DNA from 3 places in the Ectobacillus sp. OTK genome. Region 3 is predicted to be linked to each of the others. Evidence: riboswitches for the same ligand, from Rfam matches in the RefSeq annotation. Region 3 holds a riboswitch; each other region holds the start of a gene.
What was found. Region 3 has a riboswitch for lysine ahead of AC6HZ4_RS03885 (amino acid permease). Riboswitches for the same ligand answer to the same signal wherever they lie in the genome.

Region 1 (5,578 bases), 2.0 Mb from region 3:
TGTCAAGATCCGTAATAATGCCTTTTATACCGCGTTCCGTCAATGCCTCGGGCGTAATTTCATATACATTCTTCACATATTCTTGTGGTAAAAATAATTTAAGCATACTTTCATCTCTTTCAAAGGAATTTTATGTAAAATGTTTCGACAGCATTTTTTGCAAATCTCGCTGTGGATAACTCTATGCACAATTTCCACACAACTGCTTTCTTTCAATTCTAACATTACACACAATCTTTGCACAGGTTGCCCACATTAGGGTGTGGATAACCGAGATGTTGTGACACTGGAATATTTTTGATACAGTATACTCAACAAAACAATACAGACAGCTTCTCTATCATTTCTTAGGAGGTGGCATGGAACTATGGAAAAGTTATCAGATGAATTGCTTGCTGAATCTTATTATAAAGCAAAAGAGCTGAAATTAAATCCTGAGTTCATCTTGCTTATTAAACAAGAAATTATTCGCCGTTCCTTAGAGGACAAGCTTGATCAAAAGCGTTCATCATAGATAAAGACAACCGAAAAAGAGCCATCTAAAAAAGACGGCTCTTCTCTTTCTAACACAAAATCGGCATCTTTACAACCTTTTCTGCACCGCCAGCCGTTGTCCTACACGGATTTGCTGTCCTCTTTGCAAAGACGCATTCACTTCCACCATATCGCGCTCGAATAAAAGGACAACGGTTGAGCCGAACGTAAAATACGCCATTTCTTCCCCTTTTTGTAAAACGTCATTTCTGTGCAGCAATTCAATGCTATTAACGAACATCGCACCAACCTTGACGATGGCAACATGCTTGCCTTCACTCTCAACCTCAGTGATGACCCGATAATTTTTTGATAACGGCTCTCTACCGTATGCAAGACCGATCCTGTTAACTGGGTAGGACTTTCTTCCCAGCTCAAATCGCTTCCGTACAACTCCGCTAATTGGACTATGGATCCGATGATAATGACTTGGACTTAAGTATAGTACCACATATGTACCGCCTCGATATACAGAAGCCGCCTCCTCGCTGCCAAGCATATCCACAAGAGAATAACGCTTGCCTTTTACAACAAACTCTGTCGACTCTTCAATCGGACCGTAAGCCTCAAACACTCCATCAACCGGGCTGCTAATCACTAAAGGATCAGGATCAACAGGACGCACGCTCTCCTTCAGCCTTCTTGTAAACAGCTCATGCAGTGTACGGTAGTCCTTTAATTCTTTTTCCATCTCACCATGTTGTATTTGAAATACTTTTGCATATGATGGTATTATCATGGCGCTTAGGCGGGACTGCGCAAACTTACGCAGCAAATATGATGTGATACGCCCGTTTGTTAGTTCAATCAAAAATCGATACAATGTACGCCGCAAATATGAAACCTCCCAAAATTTGTCTTTACGAATACGTGTTTCTTCTTTACAATATTGCTATTATATTCTAAAATCTATTCTCAATCTATAAGGAGTGAACAGCCTTTGTTTTTTCTAGAAAATCTAGATGCCACACTTAAGAAGCTCAAAGCCCAAACTGCCAACATCTTTACTATGCTTAACTTATCATTAGGAAGCGCTTCCATATTATTCACCGTCCGCAACGAACTAAATCTCGCTCTTATTTTTATTTTTTTGGCTGCTTTATCAGATCGTTTTGATGGTATGATCGCGCGTAAATTAGGCATTGAATCAGAGCTTGGCAAACAGCTCGATTCGCTGTGCGACCTCGTTTCCTTCGGTGTAGCCCCCGCTCTTTTGCTGTATCAAGGGGCATTACATGAGTATAGTGCACCAGCTGTATTTTTCACTACATTATACATAGCATCTGGCGCCTTTCGTCTCGCACGCTTTAATGTGTCCGAGTCGAATGGCTATTTTCAAGGAGTTCCCATTACAGCAGCAGGCTGTCTCGTAACACTTGCCTATTTCCTAATTGGCTCCGTACCAGGTTGGGCCCTTCTATTTCTTCTGCTTCTTCTTTCCTTTTTAATGGTAAGCAGCTTTAAAGTGAAAAAAATGTAAAAGGAGGGTTCCCCGACAAGCCTTTACCCTCGGGGAATCCTCCTTTTACTCTCTCGTCTTTTTTTCCTTCTCTGCCCGCACAAACTCATGAAACATCTTCATAAGCGCACGCTTTTCAATACGTGACACATAGCTTCTTGAAATACCGAGCGCCTTCGCAATTTCCCGCTGCGTCTTTTCCTTCTCCATCCCAAGACCGAATCGATTGACGACGACCTCTTTTTCGCGTTCATCCAGCACATCAATATACTCCCTAATTTTCTCAAGCTCCATGCTGAGCTGAATCGTATCAATCACATCCTCAGATTCCGATTTCAAAATATCAATCAAAGAAATTTCATTCCCTTCTTTGTCTTGACCAATCGGATCATGAAGCGATACATCCTTCTTTGTTTTCTTTAACGCCCGCAGGTGCATCAGAATCTCATTTTCGATACAACGAGCCGCATACGTTGCCAGCTTCGTCCCCTTTCCCTGCGAAAAGCTTTCGATCGCTTTAATTAAACCAATCGTTCCAATCGAGATTAAATCCTCTGCATCTTCCCCAGTGTTTTCAAACTTCTTTACGATGTGTGCCACAAGCCGCAGGTTATGTTCAATGAGGAGATTGCGCGCATTCGCGTCACCCTGCTCCATTAATTCCAAGTATCTTTTTTCATCGTCAGGCGAAAGCGGCTGCGGAAACGCGTTGTTTTTTACGTACGAGACAAACAATAAGAGCTCCTTAATCATATAACCGATTGCTGCGAGTAAACCCATCCCTTCACCTCCGCGAAAAGTGGTGTTCGTTATTATATGTATGCGGCAGCGGGGGTGTCCTTGTTTGTCCTAGGGGATTTTAAGGAAGTGGAGAAAGTCCGGCTGAAGATATCGTGTGGATTACAAAACACTGAAGCTGCGGACACTTACTATATTAATAAAACTATTGCAACTTCTTTCCGTTCTTTGTATAATTTATTTCGTCTTTAAAAATTTCATAGATATGAAATCCTCATCAATCCGATGAGGTAGAGGTCGCGGCTTTTATGAGTAGGACGGATGAGATGCAGAGAACATCATAGACTCCGTTAGAAAGGAAAAGTCGCCGAAGTTTGTGTTTCTCTCTGGGGGCATGAGCTGGGGCTGTTTCCGAACAGGGACAGAACTGTCACGTTTGCGAAATCCGGCAAACGTGATGCGCTATCTTACGGAAGGCATGATGTGGGCAGTATATAACAGCCGTCAATCCTTCGACGGCTTTTTCTATTTCCCCGCTCCTTCCACTATCACGAATGAATAGGAGTATTTGTATGAAACGTACAACAAAAACAGTATCATCCGTCATACCAGCAGAAACTGAGTTAAAGCGCGGATTAAAATCACGGCATTTAACAATGATTTCACTCGGCGGAACGATTGGTACAGGTTTATTTTTAGCAAGCGGCGGTGCTATTCACACAGCCGGGCCAGGCGGAACCCTTGTTTCTTACCTCGCTATCGGGATTATGGTGTACTTCCTTATGACCAGCTTGGCAGAAATGGCAACATTCATGCCTGTGGCCGGATCATTCAGCACATATGCAACGAAATTTGTTGATCCTGCATTAGGATTTGCACTTGGCTGGAATTATTGGTATAACTGGGCCATTACAATTGCAGCTGAATTATCCGCTGTCACGATGATTATGAAGTTTTGGTTCCCGGAAAGCTCTTCTCTCTTATGGAGTGCTCTTTTTCTACTCGTTATGTTTGGCCTCAACTATTTATCCGTCAAAGGATTCGGAGAAGCAGAGTACTGGTTTTCTTTAATTAAAGTTGTTACTGTTATTATCTTTTTAATCGCAGGGTTTCTTATGATTTTTGGAATTATTGGCGGAAAAGCAGTCGGTTTTAAGAATTTTACAATCGGCGACGCTCCATTTCATGGCGGATTTATGACAATGCTCGGTGTGTTCATGGCTGCTGGATTCTCCTTTCAGGGGACAGAGCTTTTAGGCGTAGCAGCCGGCGAAACAGAGGATCCGCGCCGCAATATTCCTCGTGCGGTTCGACAAGTATTTTGGCGTATTCTTTTATTCTATGTTCTGGCCATTCTCGTAATCTCTCTCTTAATTCCTTATACAAATGAGAATTTAGCCAACGGTGATATTTCAGTCAGCCCATTCACGCTCGTGTTTGATAAAGTTGGAATTGCCTTTGCTGCATCCGTCATGAACGCAATTATTTTGACTGCAGTGTTATCAGCAGGAAACTCCGGAATGTACGCTTCAACACGAATGCTTTGGGACTTAGCACGTGAAGGCAAAGCACCGAAGTTTCTTGCTAAGCTGGACAAGCGCGGTATACCGGTTAACGCGTTAATTGTCACTTCTGCAGTTGGCGCTCTTGCATTTTTTGCTTCTTTATTTGGGGATGGCGTTGTGTATAGCTGGCTTTTAAACGCATCGGGCATGTCTGGGTTTATCGCCTGGCTTGGAATTGCCATTAGCCACTATCGCTTCCGCAAAGCATATCTTGCGCAAGGATATGACCTAAAGGACCTGCCATATAAAGCTGCATGGTTCCCGTTCGGTCCGATCTTTGCTTTCGTGCTATGTACAGTCGTCATTTTAGGACAAAACTATTCTGCTTTTACAGGAGGCACCATCGATTGGAAGGGTATACTCGTTTCCTACATTGGTCTGCCCGTTTTCCTTCTTATTTGGCTTGGGTATAAAATAAAGAAGAAAACGAAAGTGTTGTCTCTTGAAGAATGTGAGCTATAAAGGAAGCTTCGCCGATTGGCGAGCCCTTAGGCAAAGACAGGGACGCAGCTGCACTTACACTTTATTCCTAAAATATAGCTTAAAAGAAAGAGCAGCTATGAAAATAGGCTGCTCTTTCTTTATAAACATGTTATAAGGTCAATTAATTTTAAATCAAATCCTGTTGGCATCCAAGTTTAATATGTTGGATTCCATATATATCCTGCTGCTAAATTTTGATCTACATAATACGGCCAAAACCAAAAACCCTGTCCCTCACCCGCCGGCCAAATATACGACATCTTATACATACAGCTTCCAATAGAAACAGGTGGAACATAACCATACACTCCTGGCGGCATAGTTCCTGGCTTTGGTGGAATCATAGAAGGAGGAGTTACCGGCGGTGGTGGTGTCTCAAAAAAATGAATGGCCCTATGTTTTTATTGCACAGAAAAGAATATCAGTTCTTTACAACTTCATGTCTGGCAGTACAATGCTCTACTTTTGCTATAGATTTTTTGGTGATTTTTCTCTGATACAGATTGTTCATGATGAGGGAACCAATTGTAATTAGCGCACCTATAAGTTCTACTGTTGTTAGCTTATATCCTTGTAATATGGAAATCGTAAAGGTAGTAACAGGAACAATATTTATAAAGAGAACACCGTTACTGGGTGTAAGAGCTTTATTTCCTGCATTCCAACAAAATACAGCTAAGACGCCAGCAAATACAATCATATACCCTAATTCCCATCCAATATCCATAACCAAAGTGAATGAGGGGGTTGCCAGGTACCCCATCATAGTAGAGACAACGACTATAATAACTGTTGAAAT
Region 2 (5,578 bases), 1.5 Mb from region 3:
TTTGTTGCTTTTATTTTCAAAATGCCTGCGCCGCAAAAACTGCGATAACATGTAAAGAATGTAGAGAGGAATCGCAATGAACAAAAACTCCGGCATGCGATTTGCCTCTCGTTTATACAGCGTGAAGATAACCGCAATCAAAAATAGCGTGACGATAATGCTGTATTTTGGAATCGGTACATCTTTTAGGCTTGGAATTTGAATGCGGCTTACCATCAAGATAGCAAAGATGATAAAAATGAGAATGAGTACAATGTTTGGAATTACGTGGGAAAATAACGTAAGAAACGCTATAATTCCTCCTGCCGCTGTAATCGGAACACCCGTGAAATATTTTAAAGATGTTGCAGTCGGTGTTACGTTAAACCTTGCCAAGCGGTAAGCACCAAATAGGGGAAATAGCCCGGCTATGTACAATCCAGCAACGCCGTATTGTGAAAAAGAGGTGTAGTACACTAAGAGAGCAGGTGCTGCTCCAAATGTCACTACATCTGCGAGAGAATCAAGTTCTTTTCCGAGAGGAGAATCAACTCGCAGCAAGCGGGCAATCCGTCCGTCGAGACTATCAAGCATCATTCCAATTAACACGAGAATGGCAGCTGATCTGTAATGTCCGATAGAGGCGTAGCCAATGGATAAAAAACCGCTGTATAAATTTCCGAGCGTAAATAAATTCGGAATGGCTGCTCTGTACAATGTGTGATCCCTTGCTTTCTTTTTAATTTTCTTATTTAGTGTATGACAGTATCCAATTTATCATAACACACTTTTAGAAGTGCATACCATAAAATTCCCGAGATGGAAAAAACGTATTTGATTTGTCTGTTGATTTGTCTGCTTTATGCATATCGCTGAAAGCAAAACGTAAAAATAGGAATCCTGTGCAAGGTGAAAAAGAGGTGACGGAACAGGGATGCTTCCTATTTCCGTCACCTCATGACAAGCAGTGCAAGAAGATATTTATTCCTCGAATGTTGTTGTCATCGTTCCTGTATTTCGTTTGTTGCTAGGGTCGAAGCGAAGTAAATCTCCGTAAATAAGCTTATCTGAATTCCTCAGCTCCAGTTTGGCTTTTTGTTCATATGGTTCACATAGTTGTTCTTCAATTAGCTCGCCTGTCTGTTTCTGATAGCAAACATTTTTCGTATATACGTAATCATTTGTGATGAAACTGCCGTCGCGCATAACAACAATCGGATCTTTTTCTGTAATAAATAAATCTGTTCCAAACTCCGTACTCTTTGTTGTTGAAATACCAAGAAGATGAAGGAGAGTCGGCTTTACGTCAATTTGTCCAGACACTTTGGAAATCACCTGTCCAGACTGCCCTGGAACATGGATAATAAGAGGAACGCGTTGCAGTTGTATCGAATCAACAGGTGTGATTTCAGTTTTGCCAAGAAGCTGTGCCACAGCCGCATTATGATTTTCAGAAATACCATAATGATCTCCATAAATAACAATCACCGTATTGTCATATAATCCCTCTTCCTTCAGGCGCTGTATAAAATATTTAATTGCTTCATCTGTGTACCGTACGGTTGGCAAATATCGATTTACAATCTCACTCTCTGAATCATACTCCTCAATGAGCCGATCTTTCGGGTCAAGTGTAAATGGAAAATGATTTGTTAGTGTAATAAACTTTGTATAAAATGGCTGCGGCATCGACTTTAAATACGCGATGGATTGTTCAAAGAAGTCCTTATCCTTTAGTCCCCAGCCGACAGAATTTTGCTGCGTGCCAACGAAATCGTGTTGATTGTAATATCGATCATATCCAAGTGACGGGTACATAAGGTCGCGATTCCAAAATGTTTTATCGTTAGAATGGAACACAGCTGAAAAGTACCCGTAGTCCTTTAATATTTCAGGCGTTGCTGTATATTCATTATTAAAATGTGTAAAAAATACGGAGCCGCGATCAAGCGGATAAAGCGAATTTTCAATAATAAACTCGGCATCCGATGTTTTGCCTTGACCTGTTTGGTGATAAAACTGGTCAAAATAATAGCTTTCTTTGATAAATTTGTTTAGAAATGGAGTAATTTCCTCACCATTTACTTTTCGATTGATGACAAAGCTTTGCGTAGACTCCATGGAAATTAAAATTACATTTCTCCCCTTAGCAGCACCGAATACGTCTAAATTGGCTCCTTTGTCCTTTACTTTTACATAGTTTTCAATTTCCGCAAACTTATTGCTGCTTGCAAACACTCGCTGTGCTGATGATCTGGATTGCAGGACAATATCATATAGATGGTACGTGTATAGGCCGAGATTTTTGACAATCATCTTTCTATCAAACGAACGGGCAAATAACTGCGGCTTATAGACTTCAGCCACTGTTACATGAAATAAAAACAATGCGGCTGCCCAAAAGAAATAAATAGATTTCTCTTTTTTCGTGAGAGGAGAGACATCGGCAAAGCGCGGGAACTTTCGGGAAATGAATAACAAAATAAAGAGATCGAAAAACATGAATAATGTTTTGTATGTCATCAATTCACGGATGCTTGTTCCAAGATCTGCCATGTTATTCGTTTGAAATATGACAGGCAACGTTACAAAATCATTGAAGAAGCCATAAAATACTGCATTTGAAAATAACAATACAGACAAAAGAAAGCTAATGAGCATGACATAAGCGTTTCGGTATGTATTTGCTAATAGGGCAACTCCAAGAAACAATAGAAGCGTGCTGACTGAATTTATAAATAGAATGATTTCCTCAAACGGATTCTCGATGCTTATATCAAACGCAAGCTTATACACAACATAGGTTTTTATCCAAAGAAGGATGACCGCTAAAAGAGTAAAGCGCACCTTCTTCAATAATTCATTCATAATTCAAGCTCCTCTCCGATGAGACTGTCAAATGGCTTTTTTATTATCTATACATATATATGTAAGCAGGGACATGCTCTATTCTCAGCGTTCTGCTTTCCTTAGCTTCTACTACGTTAATTATTATATAAAAACAATTAGGTGTTGTGGATGTTTTTGTACACTTCTATGAAAAAATATGGATTGGGCACAATAGTTACATATGTGAAGATTTGGAGGAAGACAATGAATAAACGAATATGTGTTGCAATCTTATGCTTTTTCTTATATAGCAGTTCGGCAGCATCGGCAAATGCCCCATCACTTCCTATGCTTGAGGATGCTTTTTATTCTGTGCTATTTCCACAAATCAATGAGGAGATTCAAAAGCATTATGGAGTGCAAAAGAAGTATGACTGTCCGAAAATTGCAGAGATGAAGAAGCTTTACAGTGGTACGTACTTATTTCGATCTTCTATTGAGGTGATTACGTATGAACAGAAGCCATATGGAAAACCGGAGCCTCCTTTTGAGAAGGTAACGATTACGTTTGATAATGAGCAAGGGGACTGGGAAGTGAAAAACACGAATGTAAAGCGCTTGCCTGATAACACAAAGCTAGCATGTCGAAAGCCAGTGTAAGAAAGAGAGAGACTTTTGTGCCTGCTTCTAGGAAGAATGCATAATATTTCATTTTTCTACATAAATGTGAATGGAATATTGAAAAAATATTTGACAATGTGCATTTTCCTCTGCTATCTTTAATATCATCAAAAATAAATACAACAGCCTCATCTGTTCTCGCAAATAGAGGCTGCAGAAATCAAGAGTAGGCTGTGCGAAATCGTGCAGGATTAAAGAACACAGCACGAAAGGGATAACTGCCGAAGCGGCAAAACAGCTGCCATGTTTTGCTGCTGGGTCTGCACTGAATAAGTGTAGAACTGTCACAAGTTCATCTTGTGGGGAGCTATTAGAGATGCTGATGCGGTTTCTTATATGAAAATATGTAGGATGCATAGTTTAAGTTGTCATTTTCTGTAAGAAGCGCGTGTGAACATAGAAGTTCGGCGCGTTTTTTGTTTATACAAATGAAACGGATCGTGTTCTTAGCTTCACTGTTTCCTTTTTCTTTGGAGAAATGGATATGGGTTGCAGAACGTATAGATAAGGGGGAAATTTAGATGTATTTGCACGGCACAAGCAGAATTAACGACAAAGGACATTTAGAAATCGGAGGCTGTGACACGACGGAATTGGCAAAAACATACGGCACACCGCTTTATGTATATGATGAAGCATTAATTCGGGAAAAATGTCGTGCTTATAACCGTGCGTTTCAGGAAAGCGGCTTTTCCTATCAAGTAGCATACGCAAGCAAGGCGTTTTTGTGCATGGAAATGAGCCGTTTAGCTGCAGAGGAAAATATGTCTTTAGATGTTGTATCTGGAGGAGAATTGTATACGGCGCTGCAAGCAGGCTTTCCTGCAGAACGCATTCATTTTCACGGTAACAATAAGACAGAAGAAGAGCTGGTAATGGCACTTGAAGCAAATATTGGCTGCTTCGTTGTAGATAACTTCTTTGAGCTGGAGGTTCTGCATGATTTAGCAAAAGACCGTGAGCAAAAGGTGAATATTTTGCTTCGTGTAACGCCTGGTGTTGAGGCACATACGCATGAATATATTACGACAGGCCAGGATGATTCAAAATTTGGCTTTGGCGTTTCTAGCGGGCAGGCGCTGCAGGCGGTAAAGCATGCGGTATCGAAGCCGTACTACAATGTACTTGGAATCCATTCTCATATCGGTTCTCAAATTTTTGAAACAGATGGATTTGTTCGTGCTGTTGAAGTATTAGCAGCCTTTGTAGACGATGTTCGTTCTGAAACAGGACATACAATGCCAATTTTAAATCTTGGCGGCGGCTTTGGCATTCGCTATACAGAAGGTGACACACCTCTTCCAGCTGTACAATATATTAAAGAGATGACGGATGCGGTGCGCGAGCAGTTTACGAAGCGCAATTATCCTCTGCCGGAAATTTGGATTGAGCCGGGTCGCAGCATTGTCGGTGATGCTGGCACAACTCTGTATACAATCGGTTCCATTAAGGACATCCCAGGCATTCGCAAATACGTGGCCGTGGATGGGGGAATGACAGATAACATTCGCCCTGCATTGTACGGTGCGAAGTATGAGGCAATTTTGGCAAATCGAGCGAATGAAGAGCCAGAGGAAGTTGTATCGATTGCCGGGAAGTGCTGTGAGAGCGGCGATATGCTGCTTTGGGATATAAAGCTTCCAGAAGCGGCATCACGTGATTTACTTGCGATTTCCTGCACAGGGGCGTACGGATATTCGATGGCAAATAACTATAACCGCATCGCGCGCCCTGCTGTTGTATTTGTAAAGGATGGTAAAGCGCAGGTTGTTGTAGAGCGGGAAACATTAGAAGATCTTGTGCAAAAGGATCGTATTCGTGCAAGCGAGCTTGTATGAAAGCAAGATGAGAATAACTGAAAAGCAGGCGGACAACAGTACGTTGTTCGCCTGTTTTTGTAAGCAAATCTCCCATAGCTATCTTTGCCTCATACGGCAATAAGCAAGTTACCTATTCATTTACTCGGAATTATCCTTTTATATTGTAAGAGAAAGTATTGTTTTACGAAAACGGGGAAAATTAATGACAAGAAGACTCTTATGGTAGATTTTTTCTTAAGAAATAGTGAAATTCCTGTATTTTTATGTCA
Region 3 (5,578 bases):
GAAACAGCTCGGGAAAGCAATATATCCTTTCACTTTATATGCATCTGATATATATGTAGTATGGTAAATCATGTCGAGCTCCTTCTAATGCTTGTTTTGTAAGTACTATAGCTTGAAAAAGAAGCGATAGCAAGGATAAGAAAAAAGAGCCGTAAGAAAACCTACGGCCCAGTTCTTAATATGGATCTGCTTCGTGACCCATTTGTTTAGATTTATCAACAGCTTGATCAGATGCTGCATAGCTTGTATGATCCTGTCGGCCCTCGATTCCCAACTGTACGAACATTTTGATTGTCCGTAATGGGATGGCCTTGCCGATTTGTTAGTGTCATTTCTGTTTCACTTTCTCCCATACGAGAATCTGAGGAGCTTCCGACTCCGTTAACAGAGGTGCCTAGCACTTCTTCGTTTGAGTGATCATGATTCATGATAAGACCGCCTTCTCCAAAGGTTTATAAATTACACATGGATATTTTATTCATGGAGGAGGGGGTTATACAATTTTTAGTAATTTTAATCGCACGTTTATTTTTTTGATATAATTTTATTGAGAGGGGATAAAGTCTGTGTGTATGTTAGTTAAAATAATAAAATGTCTAGACTATTTGTTTTTATATAAGAATTCAGTTTGTTAATTTTATGGTAAAATGAGCGAAGTTATTTAATTTAGAAGAAAAATTTATTGTTTTTTCTGAATTTTCAGTTCTGTTGAACAATCTAAATATATGGCACTTATGACTTGGAATAATATTTCATGTTGACGCATGGATATTCCCTGTGTATGCTAGATTAGTATAATAAAATAATACTTCCTCATCAGCTCAAGATGAGGTAGAGGTTGCGGTGCTTAAGAGTACATAGCGGGAGAGCCGGAGAGCTTAATGAATGCGATGGAAAGGAAGCACTGCCGAAGCGCTGCGGTTCTCCGGCCGAAGCAGCTGGGGCTGTATCCGAATAGGTGCAGAACTGTCATAGGAGTTGCTATGATGAACTATCTTTTTGTCTGATGCGGATAAGTTTGTCTTCACACCCGTCAGAAGGTGTGTTTTTTGTGCTTATATAAAATATGCAATGGCAAAAAGCAGATAACTATCTACTTTTGAGCGAGAGGATACATTGAGAGGGGAAAAATAAATGAGTAAAGGCAATAAGCTTGGCTTATGGATTTTGACATCCCTTGTTGTGGGGAATATGGTTGGATCCGGTATTTTTATGCTGCCTCGTTCCTTATCAGAAGCTGCCAGCCCGGCTGGGGTAATGGGTGCTTGGGTTTTAACGGGAGTTGGTGTACTCATGACGGCTTTAGTATTCGGAAACTTGGCGATTCGCAAGCCGAACCTAAATGGCGGCCCGCAAATTTACGCTAAGGAATTGTTTAAGCTAGGCTCAAAGGCATCACTTTTATCCGGCTTTATGGCTTCTTGGGGATATTGGATTGGAAACCTGGCTGGTAATATTGCAATTATTACGACATTTGCTGGGTATTTGTCTACATTTTTCCCTGTACTTACAAGTGAAGCGGAACTGTTCACAGCCGGTTCCTTTACGTTGAAGCTAGGAAACGCATTAACATTCCTAGTATGTACGTTGTTATTGTGGGCAACCCATTTTATTATTTTACGCGGTTTAGAAAATGCCGGTAAACTTAACTTTTTGGCAACAGCTGCAAAGGTGGTTGGATTTGCGCTGTTTATTATCGTTGGTTTGTTCGCATTCGAGAAAACGAATATGCTGCCGTTCGTAGCTGATAAGACGGATGAGGCAGGCAATGCGATCGGATTATTTGGACAAATTAATAATGCGGCAGTTGCAACGCTTTGGGCATTTATCGGTGTTGAGTCAGCAGTAGTATTTGCATCTAGAGCAAAGAAGCAAGTCGATGTGAAACGCGCGACTACGCTTGGTTTGTTTATCGCACTTGCAATTTATATCGGTATTAGTACACTTGTCATGGGGATGCTGGATCAAGAGACATTGATTCATTCTGATAAACCGCTGATTGATGCGATTTCGACTGTGCTTGGTCCAATCGGCGGCAAAGTGCTGGCTGGAGTAGGGCTTATCAGCTTAATCGGTTCTACTATTGGCTGGGTGATGCTAAGCGCTGAGGTGCCGTATCAGGCTGCGAAGCAGGGGATGTTTATCTCAGCATTTTTAAAAGAAAATAAAAATGGGACTCCGGCATTTTCCCTTGTTGTGACCAACTTGCTTGGACAGCTGTTTATTTTCTCAACAGTTTCCAACTCTATTTCTGCAGCGTTTGATTTTGTCATTGTTGTTGCGACGCTTTCGTACTTAATACCATATTTCATCTCGTCTATTTTCCAACTCAAGCTTGTCATTACGGGAGAGACGTATGAAAATGGAAAAGGGCGAGTGCTTGACGGCATTATTGCTGCTCTATCCACTATATACTCTGCTTGGGTAATTAAGGCAGGAACAGCGGATATGAAAACCTTCTTATTTGGTATGCTGTTGCTTGCGAGCGGTATTTTATTCTACGGCCAGTTGAAGAAAAATCTTGCGATATCTGAAAATAAAAATAGAAAATCTGCTTAATATGATGAAAAGGGCAGCTCTAAACGTCCGCTTTGGGCCTTTGGAGCTGCCCTTATTTATATAAGTTTAAAAGTAACTTCCTTGTTAGAAAATCTAGCGACATCATTGAGATGACAACATATAGAAGGCTACAATAGGTTAACAGCAGGTTAACAGAATTTGCTGGGAAAATTCTGAGGGTGATGGGAGCAGATAGGAGGGAATCAATGGCCATGCTAAAATTCAATCACGTCAAAAAGAAATATGGAAATCATGCATTAACTGTTAAGGATTTTCATCTAGAGGTGGCGGAAAAAGAATTTCTTGTGTTAGTGGGGCCGTCCGGCTGCGGAAAATCAACTACTTTGCGTATGATTGCCGGATTGGAGGATATCTCTGAAGGGGAGCTTTTTATTGGCGATCAAATTATAAATGATGTGCCGCCCAAAAAACGTGATATTGCTATGGTGTTTCAAAATTACGCATTATATCCCCACATGAGTATTTATGACAATATCGCCTTTGGATTAAAGCTGCGAAAACTGCCGAAGGAGGATATTGACAAACGAGTAAAAGAAGCGGCGGGAATTTTAGGCCTAGAGCATCTATTGGACCGAAAGCCAAGGGAACTGTCAGGCGGTCAACGCCAACGGGTGGCATTAGGACGAGCCATTGTTCGTGAGCCAAAGGTTTTTTTAATGGACGAGCCGCTTTCTAATCTTGATGCGAAGCTGCGTGTACAGATGAGAACTCAGATTAGTAAACTTCATAAACGGTTAGGCGTAACGACTGTGTATGTAACGCACGATCAAACAGAAGCGATGACCATGGGAGACCGTATTGTAGTTATGTATGATGGTTTGATCCAGCAGGTGGCAAGCCCAAAGGAAATTTATCATTTTCCGGCAAATAAGTATGTTGCGAGCTTTATCGGCTCCCCAAGCATGAATTTTCTTACCGGACAAATTATAGAGCAGGGCGGGCAATTATATTTCAAAGATGGCCATCTTTCTCTGACTATCCCAAAGCAAAAGGCGGACATCCTGCGTATGAAAGGCTATGTTAATCAAGCAATCATCCTTGGCATCCGTCCGGAAGACATTAACGATGAAATAGATGAAGCGTTACACGGGAAGTCTATCATTGAGGCAAAGATCGATGTAATTGAAAATATGGGTTCGGAATTATTTCTATACGTAATAGCAGGTGAGACTATGGTAACGGCTCGAGTCAAGGGCGGAACGGAACTAGCATTGGGTAAACAAATACCGTTAGCTATTAACATGATGAAAGTACATTTTTTTGATATGGAAACAGAAGCAGCCATTCGTTAAGACAGTGAAAGTTTTATCGAGTGATGGTTAACGGTTTTTTCCAATTTACCGCAAATGATAATGCTTTCAATAATTAAAAAATTATAAAGATTCAGAAAAAAATGTATTGACGCATAACAAAACATTATGTAACATAACATTATATAACATATTAAAAAACGCTATGTTATATAAAATGAAAATTAAGAGGTGGAAAGACATGAGTAAAGCAATAGCGAATGTAAACAGTCAAGTGCAGGTTGTGTTGGATGAATTGCAGAGTAAGAGCATCAGCAATGTATTTTTTGTAGCATGCGGCGGCTCCTCTGCTATTATGTACCCAGCTAAGTATGTGCTAGATCGTGAAGCGACAAAGCTTGCTTCTGATTTGTATAGTTCAAATGAGTTTATTCATCGTAATCCACGTCAATTAGGGGAAGAATCTCTAGTAATCTTGTGCTCCATGTCGGGAACGACTCCTGAAACAGTAGAGGCTGCTAAGTTTGCGAAAAATAAAGGGGCTTATACGGTGGCATTGACGAATGAACCAGAGTCCCCATTAGCTAAAAGCTCAGATCGTTTCTTGAAATATGAGTGGGGCAATGATATAGATGCTTTTGATACAAATCTTGGCGTTCTATATCAATTAGTCTTTGGTGTATTGAATGTCATTGAGAACAATGAAAAGTTTGTAAAGCTGGTTACAAGCTTAGAGAATCTGCAGGCTGTATATGAAAAAGCTCTGCAACAAGAAGCTGAAAAGGCAAAGGTGTTCGCAGCATCTCATGCGAAAGAGCCTGTAATTTATACAATGGCAAGTGGTGCAAACTATGGAGCTGCCTATTCCTTCAGTATTTGCATCCTTATGGAAATGCAGTGGATTCATTCACACGCAATCCATGCTGGGGAATATTTCCATGGACCGTTTGAAATCATTGATGAGAATGTACCATTTATTATTCTTTTAGGGCTTGATGAAACAAGACCGCTGGAAGAGAGAGCGTTGTCCTTCTCTAAGCGTTATGGTAAGAAGCTTACTATATTAGATGCGAAGGAATACGATCTTGCAGGTATCGATGAGGAAGTGAAAGGATACGTCGCACCTCTTATTTTAAATCGTGTATTACGCCAGTATGCAGAAGAGCTAGCGGAAGCGCGTAATCATCCGTTAAGCACAAGACGCTACATGTGGAAGGTAGAATATTAATCCTTCGCGATAGAATTTTGAAGATTTAAATTTTTTTAAAAATTATACCATAATGTTATATAACATTATGGTATAATTCTTCTTAAAGAAATAAGAATTGTTAGGAGCATTGTCTAGCTTCATCGGCCTGCTCGCTGTGGGGGAAAGACCCCTGATCAATGATGCAAAAAGCGCTTCATCGTTCGGAGAACTATCGCCCTTTGTGAGCAAAACGAGCCGATTCCGCTTTTCTTAAAACATGAGTTGATAGGGGGGCAATATCAATGAAAAAGGCAAAGCTTGTATTAGCATCAGTTTTGAGCTTATCTTTATTGCTTGGCGGATGTTCTGGCCAAAAAACGTCTTCTGAAGCAAAAGACGAAAAAGGGAAAATTACGTTGGAATTTTTCCACAGATGGCCAAAGGAGCCTGAGAAGAGTTATTTTGAGAATGTTGTGCAGGAGTTCGAAAAACAGCATCCTAATATCGATATTCAAACAGAAGCTGTTTTGAACGATTCCTATAAAGAAAAAATCAGAGT

Region 1: linked by a shared signal. The riboswitch ahead of AC6HZ4_RS21405 (amino acid permease) and the one ahead of AC6HZ4_RS03885 (amino acid permease) in region 3 are both predicted to bind lysine.
Region 2: linked by a shared signal. The riboswitch ahead of lysA (diaminopimelate decarboxylase) and the one ahead of AC6HZ4_RS03885 (amino acid permease) in region 3 are both predicted to bind lysine.

What each region holds. Positions count from the first base shown of each region.
Region 1 covers NZ_AP048547.1:4,306,376-4,311,953, forward strand. The annotation lists gene AC6HZ4_RS21380 (YqeG family HAD IIIA-type phosphatase) at 1-106, opposite strand, end outside; gene AC6HZ4_RS21385 (sporulation histidine kinase inhibitor Sda) at 368-514, shown strand; gene AC6HZ4_RS21390 (phosphatidylserine decarboxylase) at 584-1,369, opposite strand; gene pssA (CDP-diacylglycerol--serine O-phosphatidyltransferase) at 1,475-2,014, shown strand; gene sigK (RNA polymerase sporulation sigma factor SigK) at 2,060-2,773, opposite strand; lysine riboswitch at 3,015-3,204, shown strand; gene AC6HZ4_RS21405 (amino acid permease) at 3,304-4,758, shown strand; gene AC6HZ4_RS21410 (DMT family transporter) at 5,201-5,578, opposite strand, start outside.
Region 2 covers NZ_AP048547.1:2,242,820-2,248,397, forward strand. The annotation lists gene pssA (CDP-diacylglycerol--serine O-phosphatidyltransferase) at 1-696, opposite strand, end outside; gene AC6HZ4_RS10900 (LTA synthase family protein) at 961-2,847, opposite strand; gene AC6HZ4_RS10905 (DUF3888 domain-containing protein) at 3,073-3,468, shown strand; lysine riboswitch at 3,627-3,807, shown strand; gene lysA (diaminopimelate decarboxylase) at 4,011-5,327, shown strand.
Region 3 covers NZ_AP048547.1:769,256-774,833, forward strand. The annotation lists gene AC6HZ4_RS03875 (alpha/beta hydrolase family protein) at 1-72, opposite strand, end outside; partial or broken gene AC6HZ4_RS03880 (catalase) at 255-428, opposite strand; lysine riboswitch at 825-1,002, shown strand; gene AC6HZ4_RS03885 (amino acid permease) at 1,135-2,559, shown strand; gene AC6HZ4_RS03890 (ABC transporter ATP-binding protein) at 2,766-3,872, shown strand; gene AC6HZ4_RS03895 (SIS domain-containing protein) at 4,072-5,058, shown strand; gene AC6HZ4_RS03900 (ABC transporter substrate-binding protein) at 5,322-5,578, shown strand, end outside.